Regions from separate parts of the Sphingomonas fuzhouensis genome, predicted to be linked through region 2. Evidence: riboswitches for the same ligand, from Rfam matches in the RefSeq annotation. Region 2 holds a riboswitch; the other holds the start of a gene.
The links. Region 2 has a riboswitch for thiamine pyrophosphate ahead of thiC (phosphomethylpyrimidine synthase ThiC). Riboswitches for the same ligand answer to the same signal wherever they lie in the genome.
Positions count from the first base shown of each region.

Region 1: linked by a shared signal. The riboswitch ahead of U1H82_RS17200 (TonB-dependent receptor) and the one ahead of thiC (phosphomethylpyrimidine synthase ThiC) in region 2 are both predicted to bind thiamine pyrophosphate.

Region 1 is NZ_JAXSQY010000010.1:40,050-44,466, forward strand. It holds gene U1H82_RS17180 (branched-chain amino acid aminotransferase) at 1-709, shown strand, start outside; tRNA gene U1H82_RS17185 (tRNA-Gln) at 773-847, shown strand; partial or broken gene U1H82_RS17190 (transposase) at 1,059-1,313, shown strand; gene U1H82_RS17195 (hypothetical protein) at 1,400-1,720, shown strand; TPP riboswitch at 1,869-1,978, shown strand; gene U1H82_RS17200 (TonB-dependent receptor) at 2,012-4,321, shown strand; gene U1H82_RS17205 (phosphotransferase enzyme family protein) at 4,330-4,417, shown strand, end outside.
Region 2 is NZ_JAXSQY010000005.1:207,653-212,069, reverse strand. It holds gene U1H82_RS12565 (ferritin-like domain-containing protein) at 1-646, shown strand, start outside; gene U1H82_RS12560 (ferritin-like domain-containing protein) at 681-1,769, shown strand; TPP riboswitch at 1,915-2,005, shown strand; gene thiC (phosphomethylpyrimidine synthase ThiC) at 2,054-3,901, shown strand; gene U1H82_RS12550 (hypothetical protein) at 3,912-4,364, opposite strand.

The sequences.
Region 1 (4,417 bases), on a different contig from region 2:
CGAACGCGACTGGATTCCTGAACAGGATGGCGGCGCGCTGTACCTGCGCCCCTTCATGTTCGCCAGCGAGGTGTTCCTGGGCGTGAAGCCCTCGGCCGAATATCTCTATATGGTCATCGCCTCGTCGGTCGGTGCCTATTTCAAGGGCGGCGCGCCTGCCGTATCGATCTGGGTGAGCCAGGGCTATACCCGTGCGGCGCCGGGCGGCACGGGTGCGGCCAAGTGCGGTGGCAACTATGCCGCCAGCCTGCTCGCGCAGAAGGAAGCGATCGCCAATGGCTGCGACCAGGTGGTCTTCCTCGACGCGGTCGAGCGTCGTTGGGTCGAGGAACTGGGCGGCATGAACGTCTTCTTCGTGTTCGACGATGGCAGCCTCGTCACCCCGCCGCTGACCGGCACCATCCTGCCCGGCATCACCCGCGATTCGATCCTGACGATCGCGCGCGCACAAGGGCTGACCGTGCGCGAGGAACCCTATGCCATCGACCAGTGGCGTGCCGACGCCGCCAGCGGTCGCCTGGTCGAGGCCTTCGCCTGCGGCACCGCCGCCGTCGTCACCCCGATCGGCAGCGTCGCGGAGCCCGCCGGTCGATTCACCATCGGCAGCGGCGGCCCCGGTCAGCTGACCACGCGCCTGCGCGAACAACTGGTTTCGATCCAGCGCGGCCAGGCCCCCGACCCCCATGGCTGGATGCGCCGCCTGGGCTGACGATTTCCGCCGATTAAGGGCTTTTCAAGAGCGGCGCGCCGGGTATAAGGCGCGCCTCTCCACTGGGGCGTCGCCAAGCGGTAAGGCAACGGTTTTTGGTACCGTCATACGCAGGTTCGAATCCTGCCGCCCCAGCCAGGCTTTTTCAGTAGTTTGGGTATTACCAGAAAAGTTGCCCGCCGGCCGTTCCGCACTTTTGGGCAAGGTTCGCCTTCGGGGCAGGCAGTCGCCTGCCTGCGCCCCCTCGATTAACAGTCGAGTGGAAAGCGCGGATTTCTGCGGCATTGTCGAGCGGTAGCGCAAAAAATCGAAGGCCCCTCACTCCGTGGCAATAAGGACGCGCACTGTCGATGCCGCCTATGACGCTGATCCGCTACGCACCTTAATCGCCGATGACCTCGGCGCCACCGCGCACATCAAGGCCAATCCCAGCCGAACGGCAAAGCCTTCCATCGACTCGCGCCTCTGCAAGGAGCGCCATCAGGTCGAATGCTTCTTCAACAGGCTTAAACGCTTCCGCCGCATCGCCCTGCGCTGCGAAAAGACGATCGCCGCCTTCCTGGGCTTCGTCCACCTCGCTTCCGCCATGATCTGGCTACGCTGAATGCCGACGCCGCCCGGGGCGCCCTGCACATACGCCGACACTTCCAGGCCCGTGCGTCTGCGGGGCTGACGTGCTAACCCGGCCCCATGTCAAAATCCCAAAGCACGGCCGGTACCGTCAATGTCGACGGCATTTCCTATGACTGGCACCTTCAACGAGAGCCGCATCTGTCCGATGACGAGGGTTGGAAGGGGATGACGATCGCCGTGCTTCAGCAGGATACCAAGCGCGAGGCATGGCTGGAATTTCCGGCGCCCAAGCGGCTGTTGAAGGGGCTGCCGCGTGGCCGTCTCCAGCTGGACGACGCGACGATCGCGCGGTGCGTGCGCTCCGCTCTGTCGGCGGGGTGGGACCCGATGTCGCGCGGCAAGCCGGTGGTGTTCGTGGTCGACGCCGAAGGCAATTGACGCGGCTCCCCGGACGCGGGGCCGGAGCCAGCACCAGCGCGAACCCGTAAAAATCCCCGCCAGACCATGGCCTTGGCGTGGGCGGAGGGCATGCCGCCATATTCCTGTCACGATAACCGTTTGCACGTCCTGAATAAGCGCCTAGACGACGCCATCCCCGGGGAACCGCTGACGCGCGGTTGAGAGGTGGGCAGCAGCCCATGACCCGCCGAACCTGATCCGGGTCATACCGGCGTAGGGAGGGGTGGCGGTTCGTCCGTCGTCCCTTCGAGTGAAGTGGACGTAAAGACGATGCCGGTTGTGATTTCGCGCGATCAGACGCTGATCCGCTATGCTGCTCTGTTGCTGTCCGCCGCATGGCTGGCGCTGCCCGTCGAGGCGATGGCGCAGCAAGGCACCGAAGCTTCGGCCGATATCCGCGTGATCGGTCACCGCGATCCCGAAGGGCTGCTGCCCGATCAGACCGCGCCCAATGCGGTCAGTGCGATCTCCAGCGACTTCATCGTCAAGCAGGCGCCGACGCTCAACGCGTTTCAGCTCGTCAACCTGTTGCCGGGCGCGAATGTCGCCTCCAGCGATCCCTATGGTCTGTCGACGAGTTCGAGCCTGACGCTGCGCGGTCTGGGCCAGGACGAGATTGGCGTGCTGATGGAGGGCGCGCCGCAGAACGATATCGGCTATTATTATGCCTATCCCTCGCAATTCGCCGATCCGGCCAATGTGCGGAAGATCGCGCTCGCGCCGGGATCGGTGGATATCGATGCACCGACGGTGGTGGGGGCGGGGGGCCTGTTATCGCTGACCCTGGACGATCCCAAGACGACGCGTCAGCTGCTCGCCGATCTTTCGGTCGGTTCCTACGACCTGCACCGGGTCTTCGTCCGGGTCGATACCGGGACGATCGGGGATACCGGCCTGAAGGCGTTCCTGTCCTATTCAAATACGCGCGCGGACAATTGGCGCGGCGCAGGTTATGACACGCGCCAGCATATCGATGCCAAGCTGCTGCGCGAATGGGACGGCGGCAACCGCGCCAGTCTGGCCCTGTCGTATAATGATGCCAATTCCTCCAGCTATCCCAGTCCGACACTGGCCGACTGGCAGGCGCTGGGGCGCGGGTTCAACTATGACGCGCGCTACACGCCGGGGAACACCAATTACTGGCGGCTGTACCGCGCGCCGTTCCGCAACCTCTATGCCTCGGCCCCCGTGCATCTGGTGCTCGGCGATCGCCTGACGCTGGACAGCACGACCTATCTGCAATTCGGCTATGGCAATTCGCCCTATGGCACCCAGTTGGCGACCACCGGCAATTTCCTGGGCAATGAGGAACTGGCCGAGCCGATCGCGTTGCCGGGCGCCGTGGACGGTGTCGCGACGGTGCTCGGCAACTATACCGGCGACCAGATGCGGGTCGGCCATGTCGGCAAGCTGACCTTGCAGGCTGGCAGGCACCGGCTCATGGCGGGTCTGTGGTTCGATTATGGTACGGACCGCGTCACCCAGACCTATACGTCGGTCGATGCCGAGGGGCGTCCCGCCGACCCATGGGGATATCGTAGCAAGGCCATCCATACCGCCGATGGCCGCCTGCTCGCTTATGAGAATCAGCGCACCGTCACGGTGACGAAGGGCGTCTTCCTGGCCGACAGCATCACCCTGAGCCCGCGCCTGACGGTGGATATCGGCTTCAAGGGCGTCAACCTGCTGCGTCATGGCCGCAATTACCTGCCGGGCCCGCAAAGCACTGTCCGCCGTGACAGCTTTACCGCCCTGCCGCGTGCCGCCATCCATTATGCGATCGACGACCGGCAGCAGCTCTTTGCCAATGTCACCACCAATTTCCGGCCCCCCAACGAGTTCACGCTCTATGACAGCTATGATGGCGGCGTGGTTTCGACACGCGGGACTGCCGCGCTGAAGAACGAATATTCGGTGTCGCAGGAACTGGGCTATCGCTATATCGGCCCCAATCTGTCGGCGTCGGTCACCGGCTTCCACTATACGTTCCGCAACCGTCAGCTCGCGACGGTGGTCGAGAATGGCGGTGCGCTGGTCAATTCGACGCTGAATGCCGGGGGACAGAGTTCTTACGGCGTCGATGCCGAGATCGACTATCGTCCCGCCAGAGGCGTCAGCGTTTATGTCTCGGGCGAATATCTGCGCGCGCGGATCGACGATGACCTGCCGGTCGGCGACGATTTTCTGCCGACGCGTGGCAAGCGGGCGGTGTCGAGCCCGACGCTTCAGATCGGCGCTGGCAGCACCTATGACGATGGCCGCCTGTTCGGCAGCATCGCGGGCAAATATGTCGGCCGCCAATATGCGACCTTCATGAATGACGAGAGCATCAAGGGGTACGCCACGTTGGACCTGGCGATCGGCGTCCACCTCGCGGACTGGCTCGATGGTAAGCGGACGGACCTGCGGCTCAACGCGATCAACGTCACCGATCCGCATATTCTGGCGGGTGTCCAGTCCGTTACCACCAATGCGCGCGATACCATCGGGCGGGGCGGCACGATCGTTACGGGGCGGGCGCCGGCCTATTATATCGGTGGCGGCGCGGCCGTCGTCGCGACCGTGTCGCGCGCATTCTGAGCATGACCATGTCCGGCGGGGAGCATCGTGTGCATGGCATGGGGCTGGCGATGGAGGCGCCTACCTGGCCTGCGATCACGCCCGACGAAGCGGCGG
Region 2 (4,417 bases):
GGCCTATGCCCGCGAGATCGCGGCGGACGAGGCCGCGCATGTCGCCTTCCTGCGCACCGCGCTGGGCAGTGCGGCGGTGGCGCAACCCGCCATCAATATCTCGGGCGAGCCCGGTGGCCCGTTCGACACGGCGGCCCGCGTTGCCGGAGTCATCAAGGACGGGCAGACGTTCAATCCCTATCGCTCGGCCAATGAGTTTCTGCTCGGCGCGTATATCTTCGAGGATGTCGGCGTGACCGCCTATAAGGGCGCCTCACCGCTCATCAGCAACAAGACCTTCCTTCAGGCCGCGGCAGGCATCCTGGCGGTCGAGGCCTATCACGCCTCGATCGTGCGCACGACGCTTTATGCGCGGGGCTATGATCCCACCAATCCGCAGCAGTCGCTGATCGATGCCGCGGGCCTGATTTCCAGCCTGCGCGACAGCGTCGACGGCTCGACCAAGCTTGACGAGGGGATCGCACGGACCACCATCAACAATCAGTTGGTGGCCAATATCGTGCCCGCCGATTCCAGCGGTATCGTGTTCAGCCGGACGCCGGGCCAGGTGCTCAACATCGTCTATCTGAACAAGGCGGCGGCGACGCTTGGCGGGTTCTTCCCGGCCGGTGTCAACGGCACCCTGCGCGCCAGCGTGGCGAACTAATCCCCTTTTTCCTCCTCTGGAGAGGATTTTCCTCATGAGCGAAGAACGCTTCATTCTCGATGTGATCGAAGAAGCCTCGGCCAAGCGCCGGGCCGATCGCCGCCGTTTCATGCGCATGGCCGCAGGCGCGGGTGCGGTCGGGGGCCTGGCGATGCTGGGTGCCTGCAACAATGACGATAACGATGTCATCGTCGTGCCCACGCCCACCCCGACGACGACCCCGACCGGTTCGGTCACCGACGCCGATGTGCTGAACTTCGCGCTCCAGCTCGAATATCTGGAAGCGCAATTCTACAGCTATGCCGCGTTCGGCACGGGCCTGTCCTCGTCGCTGCTCGGCGGCACGGGCACGCAAGGATCGGTCGCGATTAACACCAGCGCGTCGGGCGGCGCGGGTCAGCCCCGTCAGGTCCAGTTCCAGGACCCGATCGTCGCGCAATATGCGCGCGAGATCGCCTATGACGAGATCGCGCACGTCACCTTCCTGCGCAACGCGCTGGGCAATGCGGCGGTGGCGCAGCCGTCCATCAACCTGTCGGGCGACGCCAATGGCGCCTTCACCGCGGCGGCACGTGCGGCCAATGTCGTCGGCGGCAGCGCGACCTTCGACCCCTATGCGTCGGACGAGGCCTTCCTGCTCGGCGCGTTCCTGTTCGAGGATGTCGGCGTCACCGCCTATATGGGCGGCGTCACCCTGCTGACCAACAAGACCTATATCGAGGCGGCGGCGGGCATCCACGCAGCCGAGGCCTATCATGCCGGTCTGGTCCGCACGACCCTGTACCGCAAGGGGGTGAGCACGACGACGCCCATCTCCAACCCCTTGCCGCTCACCAGCTCGGCGCAGATTCCCGGCGGGGCGCTGATCCCGGCGGCGGGGGCGATCTCGGACGCGCGTGACAGCCTGGACGGCTCGGCCGATCTGGATCAGGGCATCGTCGCGACTGTCAACGGTGCGCAGGTGGCGAACCTCGTCCCCGCCGATTCCAACGCCATCGCCTTTACCCGCACGCCGGGCCAGGTGCTGAACATCGTCTATCTGAACAAGGCGGCGGTGACCGGCGGCGGCTTCTTCCCCAGCGGGCTGAACGGCAACGTCCGGACCAGCGCCGCCAGCGGCTGAACCCTCTCCCTCCCAAGGGTTCCTTGCCCCGATCGGTCGCTAGTCCCCTGGCCGATCGGGGCTTTTTTTGACGTTCGTCCCAGCGATAGGGCGTGCCGCGCAAAACCGCTTCTTATCCGCCGCAATTCCGCTTATGCAGGGGCCATCCCCGGGGGAGCGCTGGCCTGCGCTTGAGAGGGGGGCAAGAGCCCCCGACCCGCTGAACCTGATCCGGCTGACACCGGCGTAGGGAGGGAGCGGCCCCATCTCTCATGGTCCGTTTCCTCCGCATGGAGTGGACGACTATGGCAGATATTCCCGCAAAGGCCGAGATCGGCGTGACCACCGGCCCCATTCGTGGCTCGAAGAAGATTCACGTCGGCCCGCTGAACGTCGCGATGCGCGAAATCCATCTCGACCCGTCCTCGGGCGAGCCGCCGTTGCGCGTGTACGACACCAGCGGTCCCTATACCGACCCGACCGCGCGCATCGACATCATGGGCGGTCTGCCGCAAATTCGCCGCGCGTGGATCGAGGCGCGCGGCGATGTCGAGGCCTATGACGGCCGCGAAATCCGCCCCGAGGATAATGGCCAGCTCGGCCCCGACCGTTCGGGCGGCGTGCCGCAATTCCCGCGCACCGGGCTGAACCGTCCGCTGCGGGCGAAGCCCGGCATGAACGTCAGCCAGATGCACTATGCACGCCGGGGTATCATCACGCCCGAAATGGAATATGTCGCGACCCGTGAGAATCTGGGCCGCGAGATGCTGCGTGAGTATGTCCGCGACGGCGAGAGCTTCGGCGCGGCGATCCCCGATTACGTCACGCCCGAATTCGTCCGCGACGAAGTGGCGCGCGGCCGGGCGATCATCCCCAACAACATCAACCACCCCGAATCCGAGCCGATGGCGATCGGCCGCAACTTCCTGGTCAAGATCAACGCCAATATCGGCAATTCGGCGGTCGCCAGCAACGTGGCGTCCGAAGTCGACAAGCTGGTCTGGTCGATCCGCTGGGGCGCGGACACGGTCATGGACCTGTCGACGGGGCGCAACATCCACGACACGCGCGAGTGGATCATCCGCAACTCGCCGGTGCCGATCGGCACGGTGCCCATCTATCAGGCGCTGGAAAAGGTTGGCGGTATCGCCGAGGAGCTGACCTGGGAAATCTTCCGCGACACGCTGATCGAACAGGCCGAGCAGGGCGTCGACTATTTCACCATCCATGCGGGCGTGCGCCTGCCCTACATCCCGCTGACCGCCAAGCGCGTCACCGGCATCGTGTCGCGCGGCGGCTCGATCATGGCGAAGTGGTGCCTGGCGCATCACAAGGAGTCGTTCCTCTACGAACGCTTCGACGAGATCACCGAGATCATGAAGGCCTATGACATCGCCTATTCGCTGGGCGACGGCCTGCGTCCCGGTGCGATTGCGGATGCCAATGACGAGGCGCAGTTCGCCGAGCTCTACACGCTGGGCGAGCTGACCAAGCGCGCCTGGGCGCAGGACGTGCAGGTCATGATCGAAGGCCCCGGCCATGTGCCGATGCACAAGATCAAGCAGAATATGGACAAGCAGCTGGAGGCGTGCGGCGAGGCGCCCTTCTACACGCTCGGGCCGCTCACGACGGACATCGCGCCGGGTTACGACCATATCACCAGCGGCATCGGTGCGGCGATGATCGGTTGGTACGGTACGGCGATGCTCTGCTACGTCACGCCCAAGGAGCATCTGGGCCTGCCCGACCGTGACGACGTGAAGGTCGGCGTCGTCACCTACAAGCTGGCCGCCCACGCCGCCGACCTGGCCAAGGGCCACCCGGCCGCCAAGATGCGCGACGACGCCCTGAGCCGCGCCCGCTTCGAGTTCCGCTGGCGCGACCAGTTCAACCTGTCGCTCGACCCCGACACGGCGGAATCCTACCATGACCAGACGCTCCCGGCGGAGGGCGCCAAGACCGCGCATTTCTGCTCGATGTGCGGCCCGAAATTCTGCTCGATGAAGATCACGCAGGAAGTGCGCGAGTTCGCGGCCAAGCAGAACGCGCCGGTAGAGACCTTCGTTGCGGCGGAGGATGCCGAGGCGGGGATGCAGGAAATGAGCGAAAAGTTTCGCGAGAAGGGCGGGGAGGTTTACCTTCCGGCGGAGTGATGCTGTTTGATCAGTCTGAATCAGACAACATTGAATGCCGCTTTTCAACGGATTGATATTTGGCCGGAAGGGGAGCCCCTTTCGGCCAATATCCTATTCCCTTCAGATTCAAGAAGCGCTTTGAACGCCAAAGGTTTGTACCAAAAACTTTGGTTTTGTCCGTGCCTGGAAAATGAAATCCTTGGGTTTCTAGCCGCTCCATAAGCTCACTGCGCGATAATGGTTTGCCCGCCTCGATGATCAGCGCTTCGGCCGCATCCATTACGTTTTTGAGCTGTGCGCCCGTCAAGCGGTGACGTGTGGCCGCAGGCTCCTCAAGAGATAGCTCATAATTAGCTGGCTTTGCGCCGTTGAGAGTGCGAGCCTCGAGTCGAAGATAGTCCGCAATCAGGTTTTCCACCAGTTTGAGTTCCTGGCGGAGTCTCTCTCGGCGTTCATATGCTTGGCGCAGAAGCTCGTCCATGCTCAATCCCTCGCAGCCAATGCCTAATAATGACTAAAAGTCACATCTTGCAA